3 regions of the Thermopolyspora sp. NPDC052614 genome follow, and region 3 is predicted to be linked to each of the others. Evidence: riboswitches for the same ligand, from Rfam matches in the RefSeq annotation. Region 3 holds a riboswitch; each other region holds the start of a gene.

Region 1 (6,692 bases), on a different contig from region 3:
CGGGCGGCCGGTGGCGAGGGCGTGGTAGCCGGGGTCGATGTAGTCCGGGCCGACCTTGTGCGGCGAGACCCGCAGGCCGCGGGCGCGCAGTGCGGCCATCAGGCCGGTGGCGACCGTCGTCTTGCCGCCACCGGAGCTGGGCGCGGCGATGACGAGACGCGGGACGGCACGCGTCACCACTCGATGCCTTTCCGTGCGCCGTGCAGGAACAGCGGTGCGGTACGGTCCTCGCCCACCAGCCAGGGGTCCAGGTTTCGCCCCGGGCGGCCGGTGGCGAGGGCGTGGTAGCCGGGGTCGATGTAGTCCGGGCCGACCTTGTGCGGCGAGACCCGCAGGCCGCGGGCGCGCAGTGCGGCCATCAGGCCGGTGGCGACCGTCGTCTTGCCGCCGCCGGAGCTGGGCGCGGCGATGACGAGACGCGGGACGGCACGCGTCACCACTCGATGCCTTTCTGTCCCTTCTGCCCGGCGTCCATGGGGTGGCGTACCTTGCCCATCTCGGTCACCAGGTCGGCCACCTCGATCAGGCGGTCGGGGGCGTCCCGACCTGTGATCACCACATGCTGGTTTCCCGGGCGGGTCGTCAGCGCCGTTACGACGTCGTCCAGGTCGAGCCAGCCCCAGTTGAGCGGATAGGTGAACTCGTCCAGTACGTAGAACCGGTAGGTTTCGGCGGCCAGGTCCCGTTTGATCTGCGCCCAGCCCTCCCGCGCCTCGGCCGCGTGATCTCGCTCGGTGCCGGGCCGCTGAATCCATGACCAGCCCTCGCCCATCTTGTGCCAGGCCACCGACCCGCCCTCACCGCTGTCCCCGAGCACCCGCAGCGCCCGCTCCTCGCCGACCCGCCACTTGGCCGACTTCACGAACTGGAACACCCCGATCGGCCAGCCCTGATTCCAGGCTCGCAACGCCATCCCGAACGCGGCCGTCGACTTGCCCTTGCCCGGCCCGGTATGCACCATCAGCAGCGCCCGGTTTCTCCGCTGCCGCGTGGTCAGTCCGTCATCCGGCACCGACACCGGCTTCCCCTGCGGCATCTCCGCCCTTCCTCTCGTGCGTTTGCGCGTACGGCCGCGCTCCTCAGCCGGCCCTTCTATGGGCGCGTACGACCGAGCCCAGGTCGGACAGCGCGTCGAGAGGGACGAGCGCGGCCTGCAACCTGGCGGCCAGGTGCGCGGCGAGGCCGAGCCGTACCGGGCCGGTTTCGCAGTCCACGATCACGCTCGCCGTACCGTGCAGGAGGGCGGCGGCGCGGTCCACGTCGCCGCCGGACGTGGCGCGGCCGTCGGTGACGAGCACCAGGAGGGGACGGCGGGCGGGGTCGCGGAGGCGTTCCACGCGGAGCACCTGGGCCGCCTTGATCAGGCCCGCGGCCAGGGGGGTGCGTCCGCCCGTGGGCAGGGCGCGCAGCCGGGCCGCGCCCGCTTCGACGGAGGAGGTCGGCGGCAGCGGCACCTCGGCGGTGGTGCCGCGGAAGGTGACCAGGCCGACCTTGTCGCGGCGCTGGTAGGCGTCGAGCAGCAGGCTCAGGACGGCGGTTTTGACGGTGGTCATCCGTTTTCTGGCGGCCATCGAGCCGCTGGCGTCGACGACGAAGAGCACCAGGTTGCCCTCTCTGCCCTCGCGGACGACCTGCCGCAGGTCGTCCTGCCGGAGCAGGAGGCCCGGTCCGGTGCGGCCACGCCGGGCCTGGTGGGGTGCGGCGGCCAGCAGCGTCGCCGTCACGTGGATGTCGTGGGCCTTTCCCTGCGGCAACCGGGCTCCGATGCCCCGGCCGTGCCGGCCTCGCGATCGCGAGCGCCGCCCGGCGGCGCCCTCGCCGACCCCCGGCACCTTCAGCAGGGGCACCCGGTACGGCGCGGCGACGGCGGCGACCTGGCCGGAGCCGTCGCCGGATCGCCGTCCCGTCTCCTCCGGCCGGGCGTCGTCGGCGTCGCGGCCGCCATTCCCGGCGTCCTCCCGGCGGCCGGTCGGGACCCCTGGCCCCTCCGGTTGTTCCGGCGGGGCCAGGGGGCCCGGCCGGGTCTGTTCGGTCGCCCCTGTTTCCCGTTCCTGGCCCGCTGGATCAAGCCCAGAAATATCCGGATTCGTCCCATCGGGCGGCGACTCCCCGCCACCGCCGTCGGGCGGCACGTCATCGTCGGGACCGGAGGTCTGCCTCAGCAGCTCATCCAGCAACTCCTCGTCCAGCCCCGGCGCGTCGAACGGGTCACGCCGCCGCCGGTGCGGCAGCGACAGGCGGGCCGCCGCCCGCACATCCTCGGTCGTCACCGCGTCCCGGCCGTGCCAGGCCGCGTGCGCGATCGCCGCGTTCGCGGTCACCAGATCGGCCCGCAACCCGTCCACCTCGAACGCCGCGCACACCGTCGCGATCTGCCGCAGCCGCGCGTCCGGCAGTCGCACCGCGCCCACCCGCGCCCGCGCCTCGGCGATCCGCCGCGCGAGCCGCGCCTCCTCTTCGGCCCACTCCGCCGCGAACCCCTCCGGATCCGCGTCGAACGCCAGCCTCCGGCGTACCACCTCGGCCCGCTCGCCGGGATCCCGCGACGCCCGCACCTCCACCGTCAGCCCGAACCGATCCAGCAACTGCGGCCGCAGCTCGCCTTCTTCCGGATTCATCGTGCCGACCAGCAGAAAACGGGCAGCGTGCCGTACCGAGACCGACTCCCGCTCCACATAGCAGGTGCCGAGCGCCGCCGCGTCGAGCAGCAGATCCACCAGGTGATCGTGGAGCAGATTGACCTCGTCCACATACAGCACCCCCCGATGGGCGGCGGCGAGCAATCCCGGCTCGAACGCCTTCACCCCCTCGGTCAGCGCCCGCTCCACGTCGAGCGACCCGACCAGGCGATCCTCCGACGCCCCGACCGGCAGCTCCACCAGCGCCGCGGCCCGCCGCAGGCGATGCTCGCCGGGCTCGTGCGGCCCGTCCGGACACGCCGGATCCGGCGCGCCGGGATCACAGGCGAACCGGCACCCGGACACCACCTCCACCTGCGGCAACTGCGCGGCAAGCGCCCGCACGATGGTCGATTTGGCGGTCCCCTTCTCCCCGCGCACGAGCACCCCGCCCACCCTCGGCGAGACCGCGTTGAGCACCAGCGCCAGCTTCAGATCATCGAGCCCGACGACGGCGCTGAACGGATAGGTGACGGTCACGAAGCGGCCTTCCCCTTGATGCGTACGCCTTGACGTGCACCTTGACGTGTACGCCGCCGACCGGCGGCGGTGACGGTCACGTCGCGGCTGTGTGGTTGACGTAGTGGTTGACGTAGGCGACCCGCCAGCCCTCGCCGGCGAGGGCGATCTCGGTGGCGGACAGCGGCGCGATGTCGAAGCGCGCGGCGGGCACGATCCCGACGCCGAGCGCGTGGCCGAGCGCCGCCCGGATGACGCCGACATCGCACACCACGACGACGTCGGGCGTGACGCGCATGGCGTCCATCCAGGCCGCGACCCGCACCGACATCGATCGAAGGCTCTCACCCCCGTGCGGCGCCGCGTCCGGATCGGCGAGCCAGGCGGCCAGCGCCTCCGGCTCCTCCTCGGCGATTCGCGCGTACGGCCGGCCGCGCCAACGCCCCGCGTCCGCCTCCGCGAGATCGACGGCCACCTGCGGCACCATCCCCAGCGCGTACGCGGTCTGCGACGCGGCCCTGGCGGGGGAGACCCAGACCTTCCGCCCGGGCTCCCCGCCGAAGACCCTGCCGTCCGCCTTGGCGAGACTCGCCGGGTCGGCCTCGTCGTCGCCCGGAAAGCAGGCACCCCGCATGCCCCGCGTGGTGGCATGCCGGATGAACAACACGCCGCCTACCCGGCCGCGGCGGTCGCCGGTCGCCGGGCCGCCCGGTCGGTGACCCACCCGAACAGCACGCCGAACGCCGCCCAGAACACCAGTTGCGTGCCCAGCGACGCCATCCTGAACTCCCACAGCAGCGTCGCCGGGAAGCCGTCGGGGACCTCGTTGATCGCCGGAAGCAGCAGCCACGCGGCGATCACCGGCACCAGGAAGGCCGCCACCGCCGCCGCCCAGCGCTGCCACGGACCCGAGTCGACCCTGCGCGCCGTCCCCACCGCGATGACCGTGGCGGCCAGGCCGACCAGGACCATCACCACGTAGAGCGCCGTACGACCGTTGATCGTCTCCGGATTCCCCACAGCAGGCGGATTAGCCGGATATTTCAGGAACGGCACGAGAATGACGGCGAGAAACGCCACCCCAGCGGAAACCACCGCCAGCAGCCCGTCGTCCCGCGGCCCGACCCGGCCACGCACCCCGGCGTACACCAGCGCGAAGATCCCGCCGACGGCGAGCCCGTAGAGCCCGGTGGCGAGGAACAGCCCGGCCTTCTGCACCGGCCTGCTCACCACAACCTCGTCCCCGTGCGAGTGACCGCCCTCCTCGGCATGCCCGTGACCGGCCTCCCCGGCCGAAGCGGCACCGGCCTCCTCCAGCGCGATCGCGGCGTCCACCCGCGGCTCACCCACGAAGAAGGCGAACGCGCCCGCGACGAATCCGGCCAGCAGGCCCACCAACAGGCCCCTGACCAGCAGGGTTCGAACCACGCCCGCCCCTAGTGGCAGGGCACGCCGAGCAGGTGCCGCCCGTCGTGCATGAGCTCATGCAGAAGCGCTCCTGCCTGTGACACGGCCCCGTTGTCCATCAATACGAGATAGGCGATCAGCAACAACACAGGTACGGCCAGCAGCCATGGACGCAGCCGCGGCAACGGAATGGACGTAGGAGCGGACATGCCACTCATCAGAGTGCCTCCCCAGGGATAGACGCGTCCCGAACAGTGAGGTCACAACAGCCCAAGCGACCTGGCTCCCGGGATCCGCATCCCGGATACAGTGGCGCGTCCGCACCGGCCTCTCACCGGATTTCCCTTGGACTCTCGTGAAATCATCCGCAACGTACCTTTTTGTACGGTCCGCGTCAACGAACCGTCCCGCACGGCCGTCCACCCGGCCACCACACGCGACCCCGAACGTGGAGGAGGGATCCATGGACTCGGCACCCCGATCGGCTCACGTGACACACCCACGCGCCGTGCATCGGGCGAGGACGGCGGTTACGGCCTGTGGATTCTCGACCAGTTGGCCGATGTCTACATCACTACCGACGATCAAGGCAAGACGGTAGGCGCGCTGACGCATGCGAAGGCGATCCTGGGGAGGGTTATCCCTCCCCTGGGTGGGCCTGTCGGATAGCGCCGACTTCTCCGATCAGCGGTGCAGGCCGAGCCCCAGCACCGTGCATGCCTTGGCCGTGTGATCGAGATGATGACGAGGGCGGGGTCGGCCGACGTGTTGGCGCTGGTTCAGCCGACGATCGCGGCTGCCTTCGACTTGGCCTCGCGTACCTCGCGTAGCGCGCCGGACCAGGCGATGAGCTGGTCGAGCATGCCGTGGACCGCGACGTCGAGGCCCTCCGGCGGGACGAAAGCGCCGGTGGAGAACGAGGGGAGCAGCGGGATGGCGGGCTGGGTGCGGACCGTCGCCACCTGGAGTTCGGAGAGCACGAGTCGCAGTGCCTCGGCGGCTCGGACGCCTGCGGCCCACCCGCCGTAGCTGATGATGCCGGCGGCCTTGTCGTTCCACTCCCGGTAGATGTAGTCGAGCGCGTTCTTGAGCGCGCCGGGGAAGGAGTGGTTGTACTCCGGGGTGAGGAACACGAAGCCGTCGAAGCCGTCGATCAGTGCCGACCAGTTGCGGGTGTGGTCGTGCTCGTACTGCTGGTGGGTCGGATTTCCGGCCTCGTCGAGGTTGCCGAGACCGTGGCGGGCGAGATCGATCAGTTCGTAGTCGGCGCCGCCGTGTGCGCGTGCCGTCTCCATCGTCCAGGCGGCGATCTGCTCGCCCCGACGTCCGGGTCGGGTGCTGCCCAGGATGATGCCAATGCGGAGTGCCATGATGCTCCTTCCATGGGAGTTGTCACGTCAACTCTAGGACTAGTGGAGTTGATGTGACAACTCGCCTGTCCGGTATCATTTGCGCCATGGCGGAGACTCGTACGCTGAAGCCCGAGGAGTGGGAGCTCTGGGACCTCTGGACGCGCGCCCAGCGCCTGCTCGTCCGGGAACTCGACCGTGGCCTGCAGCGTGACTGCGGCATCTCGAAGGCCGAGTTCAGCGTGCTGATGACGCTGTGGCAGGCACCCGGCCGCCAGATGCGCGTCGGCGAACTCTCCGCCTCGCTCGACTGGGACAAGAGCCGCGTCTCACACCAACTGACGCGTATGGAGAACCGCGGCCTCGTGCAGCGGACCCAGTACGGGGCAGACGGCCGCCGCGCGGGGATCGGATTGACCGCCGAGGGCCGCCGCGCCACGCAGGACGCCATCGGCGTCCACGCCGGCAACATCCGCCGCTACTTCCTCGACTTGCTCACCCCTCAGCAGGCCGCGGAAATCCGCGCCTGGAGTGGTCGGCTGATCGACCGCATCGAGCCACACCGCAGCGAAACCACCGGCGACGACGCCGCTTAGCAAGCTCCGTCGGCTCTGTCCGCCGGGTCAACGACCAGGATGCCGATGGGGTGACGAAGCTCATGGCGTGGCTTCCCGCCGTGGGCGGCCTCCTCGTCCTCCGCTGCCGGGCCCGCGCCGCCGGGCTCTGATCGGGGCGTCGGCCTTACATCGTTATGGGGGCGATGGCCTGGGCAGGTGGCCGGGTGGAGGGCGAAGGAGGG
Region 2 (6,692 bases), on a different contig from region 3:
CGCCTCCACGCCGCCGTCATGACGGCGCACGTAACGATCGGCGTACGCGACCGTCATCATGCCGACGCCCGATCCGCCCGGCCCGAGCTCCCGCAGGTGATCGGCGGGGTCGAGGCGGGCGTACCCGCTCGCCACCTGGGCGTTGAGCACCCACTCCCGCGGCCCGATCCCGCCGCCGAGCACCGCCGAGGAGATCATGCGCCAGCCCGGCCCGAACTCCCACAGCAGCGAGGCGAGCCGTGCCCCGTCCTCCTGCCGGTAGGCGAGCGTCATCGGATGCGGAACCGGTTCTGCCATGGACTACCTCGGCGGCTACCCGCCCTCGGGGCGGACCAGGTGGATCAGGGGGCGGTCGCCCGGCCCGGCCTCGACCCGGACGCGGGCGCCGAAGTGCTCGGCCAGCGACGTCGCCGTCAGCACCTCGGCGGGCGGCCCGGCCGCGACCGGGCGGCCCTGCGACAGTAGCAGCACCGCGTCGGCGTACTGCCCGGCGAGGCTCAGATCGTGCAGGACGGCGACGACCGTGAGGCCGTCGGCGAGCCGGAGGCGGTCCACCAGTTCGAGCACCTGCTGCTGGTGGCCGAGGTCGAGGGCGGTCGTCGGCTCGTCAAGCAGCAGGATCGGCGCCCGCTGGGCGAGGGCGCGGGCGAGCACGACCCGCTGGCGTTCGCCGCCCGACAGGTGGGCGAGGCGGCGCCGGGCCAGCGCCGCGAGCCCGAGCCGGTCGAGCACCGAGGCGGTGATCTCCCGGTCGGTGCGGCCCTCCCGCCCCAGATAGGAGATGTACGGCGTGCGCCCGAGCAGCGCGTAGTCGAACACGGTCATGTCGGGCGGCAGCGACGGCGTCTGCGGCGCGTAGGCGAAGAGCCGGGCGCGTTCGCGCAGGCTTCCGGCGTGCGCGGGCTCGCCGTCCACGAGCACCGCGCCCGCGTACGGCACGACCCCGGCGATCGCCTTGAGCAGCGTGGACTTGCCCGCCCCATTGGGCCCGATCACGGCCAGCCAGGCCCCGCCCGGCACGGTCAGCTCGACGCCGGACAGCACCGGCTTCCCGCCGAGATCCACGCCCAGCCCTCGCACCGCGAGCCCGCCGACCGTCTTCCGCGCCGCCTCGTTCCGTCCCTCGCGGGCGGGGGCGCTCACGTCTCCACCGACCGGGTGGCGCGCAGGACGGCGACGAAGAAGGGGGCGCCGACGAAGGCGGTGACCACGCCGATGGGCAGCTCCGCCGGGGCCACGACGGTACGGGCCACCAGGTCGGCGACGACCAGGAACGCGGCCCCGCCGACGAGCGAGAGCGGCAGCACGATCCGGTACGAGCCGCCCGCCAGCCGCCGCACCACGTGCGGCACCACCACGCCGACGAAGCCGATCAGCCCGCTCACCGCGACCGCGGCGGCGGTGGCGAGCGACGCGGCGGCGAGGACCACGAGCCGGACGCGGGCCACGTTGACGCCCAGCCCGGCCGCCTCCTCGTCGCCGACCGACAACACGTCGAGCAGCCGCCCGTGCAGCAGCATGACGGCCGTGGACGCGACCGTGTAGGGCGCGATCACCGCGAGCTGCTCCCAGCTTCCGCCGAGGTCGCCGAGGATCCAGGCGTACACGCGCTGCAGCTCCTCGACGTCGAGCTGCTGCACGAACGTCTGGATCGCGGTGAGGAACGACATGACCGCGACGCCCGCGAGCACGAGCGTCGCCGTGCCGCCGCCGTGCACCGCCGTGCGGCCCAGCGCGTACGCCAGGAAGACCCCGCCGACGGACCCGGCGAACGCGGCCACCGGCACGGCCGCGTTCCCCGCCTCACCCGGCAGGAGCACGACGGCGAGGGTGACGGCGAGCCCGGCCCCGGCGGCGGCGCCGAGCAGGTAGGGGTCGGCGAGCGGGTTGCGGAACACGCCCTGGTAACCGGCCCCGGCGATGGCGAGCAGCCCGCCGACGACCACCGCGGTCAGCACGCGCGGCAGCCGCAGCTCCAGCAGCAGCGCCTGCTCGACCGGCGACAGCCCCGGGTCCACCGTGACCAGCGGCAGCCGGTCGAGCAGCGTCAGCAGGACTCCCCTCACCGGCATGTCGGCGGCCCCCACGAGCAGCCCGGCCGTCATCGTGGCCGGGAGCAGGATCACCGCCACAAGCACCGGCAGCACCCGCGCCCGCCGCCCCGGCACGGCCACGGCCGGACGCCGGAGGAACCCGGAAGGCGCGGAGGCCGCAGGCTGCTCGGCGACAGCGGTGTGTTCGGAGGCGGCGGAGTGCTCGGACGACGCGCGACGGACGCCCATGGATCAGCCGGACGCTTCGCGCACGGCCCCGCCGACGGTCTTGGCGAAGTCGACGACGCGCGGCCCCCAGCGGGAGGCGATGTCGTCGTCAAGGCCGATCACCCGGTCGTTCTTGATCGCCGACAGGCCGGACCAGCCCGGCCGCTTGGCGAGGGTGTCCCGGTTCTGCCCGCAGCACTTCGCGGTGGCGAGGAAGATCAGATCCGGGTCGGCCTTGGCGATGAACTCCGTCGACAGCTTGGGGTAGCCGCCGCTCGCGTCCGGCGCCTCGTCGGCGATGTTCACGAGCCCGAACAGGCCGTAGACCCGGCCGATGAACGTGCTGGACGTCACCGAGTACGGCGTGGTGTCCACCTCGTGGTAGAAGCTCAGCTTCTTGTTCTTGGGGGCCTCGGCCGCGAGCCGGTCCAGCTCCCGCTTCATGCCGTCCGCGACCTCGCGCGCCTTGTCCGCGTTGCCGGTGGCGGCCCCGAGGTCGGCGATCTGGTCGTACGCGTCGTCGAAGTCGGCCGCCGACGGCTCGACGAGCACGGGCACCTTGACCTTGCCCAGCTCGGCCACGATGCCGCCCACATCATTGGTGATCACGACCAGGTCGGGCCGCTGCTCGACGATCGCCTCGACGTTGGGCTTGAATCCCGACAGCGAGGTCTTCGGCGCCTCGGCCGGGAAGTTGGAGCGTTCGTCCACGGCGACGACCTGCGGCCCGGCGCCGATCGCGAACAGCGTCTCGGTCGCGGTCGCCGAGAGCGAGACGATCCGCTCCGGCCGCGCGGCGATGGTGACCGCGCCGTTGCCGGCCTGGACGGTGACGGGGAACGCGCCGGACGCGGACGCGGTGGCGGCGGGGGGTGCGGACGAGGGGGCGGGTGCGGAGTCCTGTGCCTGGCCGCAGGCGGCCAACCCGAGGACACCCAGCAACGCGCTCGCCAAGGCCAGCCGTACGGGCCTCACGAGATCCTCCAGGGGTTGCCGGGAATCGAGGGACCCGTGCGGACGGATCACCCTTTTCCACGAGGGTTGATGTCGTCGGCGCGGTGCCCAGGCGACCTGGCTCGCCCTCACGGGCATGACAGTTGCGGGACAGCACCGGACTCCCACCGGATTTCGCTGAGCACAGCGCGTCCCTGGCACGGTATCAACCCCTGATCGCCCCATCCAGCCGCGGGTCGGGCTTCGGACGGCGGCCGAGCGGCGGCACCGACCGGGCCCCGGCGAGCCCCCCGTACGGCGGGGAATCGGCGACCGGCATGATGGTCGAATATGGCTGAGTTGATTCTGCTCCGGCACGGCGAGACCGAGTGGAGCCGCGACCACCGGCACACCGGCCGCACCGACGTCCCCCTGACCGGGCGCGGCGAGCAGCAGGCACGGCTGCTCGCCCCCGAGTTCGCCGGCCACCGCTTCGCGCTGGTCCTCGTCAGCCCGGCGCTACGCGCTCGCCGTACGGCGGAGTTGGCCGGCCTGACCGCCGGGAACGGCGCGGCGGCCCCGGAGCCCGACCCCGACCTGTGGGAGTGGGACTACGGCGGCTACGAGGGCGTCACCACGGCCCGGATCCGCGAGGACCGGCCCGGCTGGTACCTGTGGCGCGACGGGGTCATCCCGGGCGGCCCCGAGCATCCCGGCGAGACGATCGACCAGGTGGGGGCACGCGTCGATCGCGTCATCGCCCGGGTCCGGCCCGTCCTCGCCGACGCCAACGCCGAGGCCGACCCCGACACCGACGACGGCGGCGGCGGGAACGGCGGCGATGTGGCCGTGGTCGCGCACGGTCACCTGCTGCGGGCGCTGACCGCGCGCTGGCTCGGCCTCCCGCCGCGGGACGGCCGCCTGTTCCGGCTCGACACCGGAACGATCAGCGCCCTCGGTTTCGAGCACGGCGAGCCGGTGATCCTCCGCTGGAACGCCCCGGTGCGCTCGCCGTGAGGCGGCACACGCCGGAACGCTCAGACGGTGGCGACCTGCTGCGGCTGCGGACCGCGCCCGGTGAGCCACTCCAGCACCTTGCGGTGCCCGCGGCGGGCGTCCTCGAAGTGCCCCCAGCGCCAGTAGCGGGGCTGGTCGCGCACGCCGGTGACCCAGGTGCGGTAGGCGACGGCCCGCTCCTCGCCCGTCTCCCCCGTGGCCGACTCCGCCGGCGCGGCCACGCCGTAGGTACGGATCACGACACGGCCGCCCGGTGCGAACAGCACGTCGTCGGCCACGGGGTACAGCGTCATCCGGTCCAGCATCAGGGCCCCCACGATGTCGTCCAAACAGATGTCCGAACGCGTGTCGTCGTCGCGATGGACGGGTCCCAATGTGCCGGACTCGACGATGATCCGGGTTACACCACCACCGCACCCGCGTTAATCGGATGCGGTCAATGTTAATAAGCGGTTACGCCAGCAGGTTGTCGAACTCGCCGTCCTTCACCCCCATGACGAGGGCCCGGATCTCATCTCGCGTGTAGATCAGGGCGGGGCCCTCGGGGAAGCGGGAGTTCCTGACGGCGATGTCACCGTCGGGGAGCTCGGCGAGCTCCACGCAGTTACCGGTCGAGTTGCTGTGGATGCTCTTGCGCCACCGGACCCCGTCGAGGTCGCTGGCCGGCATCCCGTTGTACGTCTGCTGCATCTACATCTCTCTGAGAATGTCCCCGAGTATCTCAGCGGTGCCGCCTGGCGTGGTGCTCTCCACGCACAACTGCTCCATCGCGGTGAGGTACGGGTCGATGTCCTCACGCTTGTCCAGGTATAAGGCACCCCAGAGCTGCTCGACGTAGACCACGTCCGACAGGTCGGACTCTGGAAAACGCAAGATTGTGAACGCCCCGCCTTCGGCGGCGTGCATGCCGAACTTGAACGGCATCACCTGGATGGTGATGTTCGGCAGAGTCGAGACGTCCAGCAGGTGCTGGATCTGCTCGCGCATGATGTCGGGGCCGCCGATCGGCCGCCGGAGCGCCGCTTCGTCGATCACCGCCCACAGCTTCGGCCCGTCCTTGCGGCCGAGACGCTCTTGCCGCTGCATGCGCATATGCACGCGGCGTTTGAGCTCCTCCTCCGAGCCATCCGGATATCCGAGCTGGATGACCGTGCGGGCGTACGCCGCGGTCTGCAGCAGGCCGGGCACGAACTGCACCTCGTAGGTGCGGATCACGGCCGCGGCCTCCTCCAGGCCGACGTAGGTGGTGAACCAGCTTGGCAGCAGGTCGCCGTACTTGTGCCACCAGCCCGGCGTGTTCGCCTCACGGACCATCTCCAGCAGGCTACGGCGTTCGGCGTCGTCGTTGACGCCGTAGAGCGTGAGCAGGTCTTCGACGTCACGTGTCTTGAAACCGACCCGGCCGAGCTCCATTCGGCTGATCTTGGACTCCGAGGCCCGGATATGGAATCCGGCCACCTCGCGGGTGAGTCCTTTTTGCTCGCGCAGCCGCCGAAGGCTGGCACCGAGCATGATGCGCCGAACTGTGGAGCCGGAACCCGGCGGATCTATGGACACGTCACTTTCCTCCGGTTGTGGACTGCATCACACAGTCTGTCAAAGATCGCGCGTGGGCTCCCCTTTCAGATTCAGGGTTCCTTGAGACAACGGTAGCGCGTGCACGAGGCTCTTGCACGTGCATTCGCTCTTGCACTTGCACATGATGTTGGAGCATCCTTGTTCCCATGCATTCCACGGACCTGACGCGTGGACAGAGCAAGCCGGCCTTCGACTGGTGGCCCCCGCTCGGCTGGTGGCCCGACCCCGCCCGCGATCTGCTGGGCGGGCGCTTCCACGACCCCGCCGCCACCGCCACCTTCGCCCTCCCCGCCCGTCCGGAGGTGGCGCGGACCGCGCGCACCTTCGCGATGAACACGCTGTGCGGCTGGGCGATGGAGGACCTCGCCGAAGGCATGGGGCTGGTCGTCTCCGAGCTCGCGACCAACGCCCTGCGGCACGGCCTGGCGCTCGCCGCACCCCGCGCGGCCGAGCCGATCCGGCTCTCGCTCATCCGCCGCGGGTCCCTGGTGGCCTGCGCCATCGCCGATCCGGGGACGACGCCGCCGGTGCTGCGGCACCCCGCCCCGCTGGAGCCCGGCGGACTCGGCCTGCACATCGTCGACTCGCTCAGCGTGCGCTGGGGATGGTCGCCGCTGACCCCCAGCGGCAAGGCGGTCTGGGCCATCCTGGAGACCTGCGCCGGGCCCGCCGCCGCCTGCTTCTGAAGATCTTCCTGTTAATGGTGGGACTTCTGCGTTCCCCAATTTTTCCCGAGTTTCGCGGGCTTCCGCGAAGAGCATTGACGACTTCCGATAAGTGGAGAACAGTTCCCGGTAACGGGAATCGCCGCAGACGTCCGCACGGCGTGCGAGGGCCCGGGACCCGGCTCGGCCGGGCGACGGGTGCCGGAGGACGGAGGCGTCCCGACCTGATCCACGGCAC
Region 3 (6,692 bases):
TCTTCGACGAGAAGATGGCCGGCCAGGTCAGACAGATGCTCGCCGAGGCGGTGGCGTGCGAGGCCCAGTTCGCCGAGGACCTGCTCGGCCAGGGCGTTCCGGGCATGTCGATCGCGGACATGCGCTCCTACCTGGAGCATGTGGCCGACCGCCGACTGGCCCAGCTCGACATCGAGCCGCTGTACGGGTCGAAGAACCCGTTCGCCTTCATGGAACTGCAGGACGTCCAGGAGCTGTCGAACTTCTTCGAACGCCGCGTCTCGGCGTACCAGGTGGGGGTGACCGGCTCGGTCAGCTTCGACTCCGACTTCTGATATCACGGGGCGGGCCCCGGGCCGGCGCGGCCCGGGGCCCGCGTCCCGCCGATCGCCATGGCTCGGCGTGTGCCGCTGAGCACGGCCCGGCTGGAGCGAGGTCACAGAGGATGACATGGAGGGTTTTCCTCTTCTCCTCCGCCGAACGGCATGGGATGGGGGGCCGTACGGCCGCGGCTCGGGTCGCCGCGGCCGTACGCCGGAGGCTCAGCGGATCTCGGCGCGCAGGCGGCGGGCTACATCGACCATGGTGCGCAGGGCGGCCTCGGTCTCGGCGTAGCCGCGGGTTTTCAGGCCGCAGTCGGGGTTGACCCACAGCAGGCCGGGGTCCACCGAGGCGACGGCGGTGCGCAGCGCGGCCTCGATCTCCTCGGCCGTCGGCACCTGGGGGGAGTGGATGTCGTACACCCCCGGCCCGATGCCGCGCCGATAGCCGGCAGAGCGCAGCTCGTCCAGCAGTTCCATGCGGGAGCGGGCCGCCTCGACGCTGGTGACGTCGGCGTCGAGCTCGCCGATGGCGTCGATGATCTCGCCGAACTCGGCGTAGCACATGTGGGTGTGGATCTGGGTGGTGTCGGCGACGCCTCCGGTGGCCAGCCGGAACGCGCCGATGGCCCAGGCGAGGTAGTCCCGGTGGGCGGCCCGGCGCAGCGGGAGCAGCTCGCGCAGCGCGGGCTCGTCGACCTGGATGATGCGGATCCCGGCGGCCTCCAGGTCGCGGATCTCGTCGCGTAGCGCCAGCGCGACCTGCCGCGCGGTGTCGGCCCGTGGCTGGTCGTCGCGGACGAACGACCACGCCAGCATGGTCACCGGGCCGGTCAGGATGCCCTTGACCGGTCGTTTCGTACGGGACTGCGCATAGGTGACCCACTTCACCGTCATGGGCGCGGGCCGGGAGACGTCGCCGTGCAGGATCGGCGGGCGCACGTACCGGGTGCCGTAGGACTGCACCCAGCCGTGCTCGGTGGTCGCGTAGCCGTCGAGCAACTCGGCGAAGTACTGCACCATGTCGTTGCGTTCCGGCTCGCCGTGCACCAGCACGTCCAGACCCACGTCCTCCTGAAGGGCGATCACCCGGTCGATCTCGGCGCGCATCCGCCGCTCGTACTCGGCCTGGTCGATCGTTCCGGCCCGCAGCTCGGCGCGGGCCCGCCGGACGTCGCCGGTCTGCGGGAACGACCCGATGGTCGTGGTGGCCAGGACGGGCAGGCCCAGACCGGCCCGCTGCGCGGCACGGCGACGTTCGAACGGGGAGCGCGACGTGCCCTGTCCCAGCGCCTCCAGCCGAGCCCGCACCCGCGCGTCCACGACGCGCTTCACCCGCGTCGCGGGTCTCGTTCTGTGCCCTTCGCGCAGCGCCCGGCCGATCGCCGTCACCTCGGCGGTCTTCTGCCGGGCGAAGGCCAGCCTCTCCCGTAGACGCGGGTCCAGGCCCGTCTCGGCGTCCAGGTCCAGCGGGACGTGCATCAGCGAGCAGGAGGTGCTCACCACCAGCCGGTCGGTGAGCCCGAGCAGGGTCGCGCACAACGACACCGCCCTGTCGACGTCGGCCCGCCACACGTTGCGGCCGTCCACGACCCCGGCGACCAGCGTCTTGCCCGGCAGGCCGCCCGCCGCGGCCAGCGTCTCAAGGTTGCCCGGCCCCGCCACGAAGTCCAGGCCGATCGACTCCACCCGGGTTCTCGCCAGCACCTCCAGCGCGTCGCCGATCTCGCCGAAGTATGTCGCCACCAGCAGCCGTGGCCGGCTGGGCAGCGCCCCCAGGCGCCGGTAGACGCGCCGCAGCGCGGCCAGTTCCCCGGCGGTACGGTCGGCGGCCAGCACCGGCTCGTCCAGTTGCACCTCGGCCACGCCGGCGCCGGACATCCGCTCCAGCAGCTCGGCGTACACCTCCGTCAGCTCGTCCACCAGTTCCAGCGGGGCGAATCCCGGCACGGCCGGCTTGGCCAGCAGCAGGTAGGTCAGCGGGCCGACCAGCACCGGGCGGGTCCGGATCCCCAGCGCGGCGGCCTCGGCGTACTCGCTCAGCGGTTTGCGCCAGTCCGGCCGGAACCGGGTGGCAGGCCCCAGCTCAGGGACCAGATAGTGGTAGTTGGTGTCGAACCATTTGGTCATCTCCAGCGGCGGCACCCCGTCTGTCCCTCGCGCCATCGCGAAGTACGGGTCGTCCAGGCCGGCGAACCGCTCAGGTGTCGCGCCCAGCATGACGGTGGTGTCCAGCACGTGGTCGTACAGCGAGAAGACGTTGGACGGGACGGCGTCCAGCCCGGCTTCGGCCATCTGTCGCCACATCTGCCGCCGCACCTCGGCGGCGACCTCCTCCAGCCGACCGGCGTCGGCGCGACCGGCCCAGTGATCCTCGATCGCCCGCTTCAGCTCCCGGCCGGTGCCGATGCGGGGATACCCCAAAACGGTCGTGGTGACCTGACTCATGGCGTCCTTCCCTCGACTGTGCCATGCCGGTCCACAGGCATCGGGAAAGGCCGCCACCGGTCCTCCCGCGAGACCATGGACCACCGCGCGCCACACGGGACGCACGGGCGGCGGGCAGGTCTTCGGACTCGTGGGCGTCGTGCTCGTTCCTACTGGCCGTCGCTTCCCAGACGGACATCCCGTCCAGTGCTCATGACGGCGGTCGTTCCCACTCACCGCTGCGGGGCAGTCCCGGAATTCCACCGGGTTCCCTCTTACGACGCCCGCCGCCGCACGGCGCCGGGCGAACCAACCGCGCCGCCAGCATAACCCCCCGATTCGGCCCGGCGACATCGGCCTGGCCCGAAGCGCCGCCTGATCGCCGCCGCGCGACAGGGCCGCCGGCCCCGGACCGGACGGCCGATCCGCCGCTGGTGGCGGAAGGGCCCTCGTGTCATGATGGCGCAAAGGCGAGCGCGGACGAGGAAGCCGGTGTGAGACCGGCGCGGTCCCGCCACTGTGATCGGCGAGCGGATCCCCACTGAGCCACTGCCCCTGGGGGTGGGAAGGCGGGGACGAGCATCGACCCGAGAGCCAGGAGACTCACGCGGTCGCCTCCTCAATGAACTGGGGCGGATCTCCCCGGAGAGGAGCGGATCGGCGTGCCCGACGAGCCGAGGGAACGTGCCATGTGCCCGTGGCGCGCGGTTGCCGCATGGGCGGGCGCCCGGTGGCCTTCGTCGTGCGACTCCCCCCGCATGCCGGTAGTGCCGCCCCGTTGTGCACATCCCGTGAGAGGAACCGTCCATGACGGGCAGACGTCCCCTGTCCCTGCTGCTCGCCCTGCTGTCCGCTCTCATCTCCGCCGCGCTGGTCGCCGCCTGCGGAGCCGCTCCCACTGATGACGCGACCACCGGCCGGGCGACCGCCCCGGCCACGGACTCCGCGCCTGCCGCGGGATTCCCGGTCACCATCGACAACTGCGGTGTCACCACAACGTACGAGAGTCCGCCGCGGCGGGCGGTGTCGATCAACCAGCACGCCACCGAGGTGATGCTCGCGCTCGGCCTGGAGCAGTCGATGATCGGCACCGCCTACCTCGACGACAAAATTCTGCCCGAGTACCAGGCGGCGTACGACGGCGTGAAGGTGCTGGCCAAGGAGAACCCCTCCTACGAGGCGCTGCTGGCCGAGGAGCCCGACTTCGTGTACGGCGGCTTCGCCAGCGCCTTCGACGCGAAGGAGGGCCGCGCTCGTGACGCGCTGGGCAAGGCCGGCATCAAGACCTACCTGAACATCGAGGAGTGCCCGAGCGGCCCGGTGACCATGCCCATGATGGACCAGGAGATCCGCAACGTCGCCAAGATCTTCGGCGTGCCGGATCGGGCCGAGAAGCTCATCGCACGACTGCGCGCCCCCTTGAGCGAGGTCCAGGAGAAGCTCGCCGGAGTGACGCCGGTCAAGCTGTTCGTTTACGACAGCGGTGATAAGACCGCGTTCACCGCCGGCGGCAAGGGCATCGGCAACGAGATCATCAAGGCGGCGGGCGCCGAGAACGTGTTCGCCGACGTGGATAAGGCGTGGGGCGACGTGTCGTTCGAGCAGGTGGCCGAGCGGGCGCCCGAGTGGATCGTCATCTACGACTACGGCGACCAGCCGGTGGCCGACAAGAAGAAGTTCCTCTTGTCGAATCCGGCGCTCGCGGACGTACCGGCGATCAAGGAGGAGCGGTTCGCGGTGCTGCCGCTGTCGTCGGCGGTGCTCGGCGTGCGGGTGCCGTCGGCGGTGGACTCGCTGGCCCGCCAGATCCACGCGGACAAGTTCAAGTGAGTGAGCTTACCGAGGCGGCGCGGGGCGTCGACGCGCCGGCCGCCGTCGCGCTGCCGCCGCGGCGGCCGGGGCCGCCGTATCCGCTCGTGATCGGGCTGCTCGTGCTGCTGCTGGCCGCGGCGGGCACGGCGGGCATCGCGGCCGGGTCGATCAGCCTGCCGGCCGGGCAGGTGTGGGGGATTTTGCTGCACCGTATCCATCCGGCGCTGGCCGACCAGGTCTGGACCCCGGTGCGGGAGACCATCGTCATGGACGTGCGGCTGCCGCGCGTGCTGCTGTGCGGGGTCATCGGGGCGGGCCTGTCGGTCTGCGGGATGGCGCTGCAGGCCCTGGTGCGCAACCCGCTGGCCGATCCGATGTTGCTGGGCGTCTCCTCGGGCGCCAGCGTCGGTGCGGTGGGCGTGGTGGTGTTCAACCTGACGCTGTTCGGGGCGTTCTCGCTGCCGTTCGCCGCGTTCGCCGGGGCGCTGGCCGCGCTGGTCGCCGTCTACTTCCTGGCCAGGTCGGGCGGGCGGATGACGACGGTGCGGCTGGTGCTCGCCGGGGTGGCGACCGCCGAGGTGCTGTCGGCCGTCGCCAGCTTCCTGGTGGTGACCTCCGGCGATCCGCACAAGGCGCAGTCGGCGGTGCGCTGGATGCTCGGGGGCCTGGCGGGCACCACCTGGGCGATGGTGGGCGTGCCCGCTGCGGCCGTCCTGCTGGGCACCGCCGTGCTCCTCGGCGTCAGCCGTCCGCTGAACCTGCTGCTGGCCGGGGAGGAGGCGGCCGCCTCGCTGGGACTGGACGTGCACCGCTTCCGGGCGGCGTTGTTCGTGCTGGTCGCCATGGTGATCGGGACCGTCGTCGCGGTTAGCGGGACCATCGGGTTCGTCGGGCTGATCATGCCCCATGTGGTGCGGTTGCTCGTCGGCGCCGACCATCGGCGGGCGCTGCCGGCCACCGCGCTGCTCGGGGCGGCGTTCCTCATCCTGGCGGATCTGTTCGCGCGGACTCTGATCACGCCCGAGGAGATCCCGGTGGGGATCGTCACGGCCCTGGTCGGCGGGCCGTTCTTCCTATGGCTGATGAGGAGGCGGGCGCGGTGACGGCGCGGGCGGCCGAGCTGGCCGTACGAGAGGTGTCGGTGCGCGTCGGCGGCAAGGATCTCGTGCGCGGGGTGAGCCTGGACGTGGCGCCTGGTGAGGTGCTCGGGCTGGTTGGTCCCAATGGCGCGGGCAAGTCGACTCTGTTGCGCACGCTCTACCGGGCCCGGCGGCCCACCTCCGGCCGGGTGCTGCTCGACGGGCAGGACGTGTGGCGGATGCCGGGCAGGTGGCTGGCCCGGCGGCTGGCCGCGGTCCTGCAGGAGACCGGCGGCGACTTCGACCTGACCGTCTACGACGTGGTGGCCATGGGTCGCACCCCGCACAAGCGGGCGTTCGCCGGCGACGACGCCGACGACCGGACGATCATCGCCGAGGCCCTGGAACGGCTCGACGTGGCCGGGCTGGCCTATGCGCCCTTCGACCGGTTGTCGGGCGGCGAGAAGCAGCGGGTGCTGATCGCGCGGGCGCTGGCGCAGCGGCCGGGCACGATGGTGCTGGACGAGCCGACCAACCATCTGGACCTGCGCCACCAGTTCGACGCGCTGCGTCTGGTGCGCGGGCTCGGGGTCACCACGGTGGTCGCGTTGCACGATCTCAACCTCGCCGCCGCGTTCTGCGACCGGATCTGCGTGATGCACGGCGGCGAGGTGGTGGCGCTTGGCACCCCGCGCCAGGTGCTGACGCCCGCCCTGCTCGCGGACGTCTACCGGGTCGAGGCCGAGGTCACCCCGCATCCGGAGACCGGCATCCCCCATGTGATTGTGAAAACCGGAGGGGGTGACGCCGCGAACTGAAGACCCCGCGCGATTGGCCGGACGCCGTCCCGGTGTTGTCGTCACGCGCTTCAAAGGAATTGGAGTCCCGCGACCAGGTAATGGTTTCGACCGGCGCCTCCGGAAACGATCGCCGCATCCTTTGGCGATTTGGCCGCATTCGGGTCATTCATTACTGTTCATGGCGGCGGCGCGAGCGGCCGGCGCAACGTGAACTCCGGGTACGGACGAGCGGGCTGCTCGGCCGCAGCGGGCCGGCCGAAAAGGGTACGCTCGCC

The links. A riboswitch is a leader RNA that binds a small molecule or an ion and turns the genes downstream of it on or off. The one in region 3 is predicted to bind cobalamin.
Region 1: it holds a riboswitch for cobalamin, as region 3 does, so the genes downstream of both, AB0K60_RS28650 (CbtB-domain containing protein) here and metE (5-methyltetrahydropteroyltriglutamate--homocysteine S-methyltransferase) in region 3, are expected to answer to the same signal.
Region 2: it holds a riboswitch for cobalamin, as region 3 does, so the genes downstream of both, AB0K60_RS10865 (ABC transporter substrate-binding protein) here and metE (5-methyltetrahydropteroyltriglutamate--homocysteine S-methyltransferase) in region 3, are expected to answer to the same signal.

Annotation. Positions count from the first base shown of each region.
Region 1 covers NZ_JBFATZ010000016.1:148,449-155,140, reverse strand. The annotation lists gene AB0K60_RS28680 (cobyrinate a,c-diamide synthase) at 1-177, opposite strand, end outside; gene AB0K60_RS28675 (hypothetical protein) at 174-437, opposite strand; gene cobO (cob(I)yrinic acid a,c-diamide adenosyltransferase) at 434-1,036, opposite strand; gene AB0K60_RS28665 (VWA domain-containing protein) at 1,080-3,158, opposite strand; gene AB0K60_RS28660 (histidine phosphatase family protein) at 3,235-3,771, opposite strand; gene AB0K60_RS28655 (CbtA family protein) at 3,810-4,565, opposite strand; gene AB0K60_RS28650 (CbtB-domain containing protein) at 4,574-4,753, opposite strand; cobalamin riboswitch at 4,803-4,925, opposite strand; gene AB0K60_RS28645 (NADPH-dependent FMN reductase) at 5,324-5,914, opposite strand; gene AB0K60_RS28640 (MarR family winged helix-turn-helix transcriptional regulator) at 6,001-6,489, shown strand.
Region 2 covers NZ_JBFATZ010000004.1:279,907-286,598, forward strand. The annotation lists gene AB0K60_RS10850 (adenosylcobinamide amidohydrolase) at 1-297, opposite strand, end outside; gene AB0K60_RS10855 (ABC transporter ATP-binding protein) at 313-1,143, opposite strand; gene AB0K60_RS10860 (iron ABC transporter permease) at 1,140-2,105, opposite strand; gene AB0K60_RS10865 (ABC transporter substrate-binding protein) at 2,286-3,236, opposite strand; cobalamin riboswitch at 3,308-3,428, opposite strand; gene AB0K60_RS10870 (histidine phosphatase family protein) at 3,546-4,211, shown strand; gene AB0K60_RS10875 (hypothetical protein) at 4,232-4,504, opposite strand; gene AB0K60_RS10880 (DUF397 domain-containing protein) at 4,665-4,901, opposite strand; gene AB0K60_RS10885 (helix-turn-helix transcriptional regulator) at 4,902-5,723, opposite strand; gene AB0K60_RS10890 (ATP-binding protein) at 5,936-6,475, shown strand.
Region 3 covers NZ_JBFATZ010000009.1:194,635-201,326, forward strand. The annotation lists gene AB0K60_RS20920 (ribonucleotide-diphosphate reductase subunit beta) at 1-314, shown strand, start outside; gene metE (5-methyltetrahydropteroyltriglutamate--homocysteine S-methyltransferase) at 522-2,747, opposite strand; cobalamin riboswitch at 2,864-3,004, opposite strand; cobalamin riboswitch at 3,207-3,331, shown strand; gene AB0K60_RS20930 (ABC transporter substrate-binding protein) at 3,534-4,556, shown strand; gene AB0K60_RS20935 (iron ABC transporter permease) at 4,553-5,641, shown strand; gene AB0K60_RS20940 (ABC transporter ATP-binding protein) at 5,614-6,435, shown strand.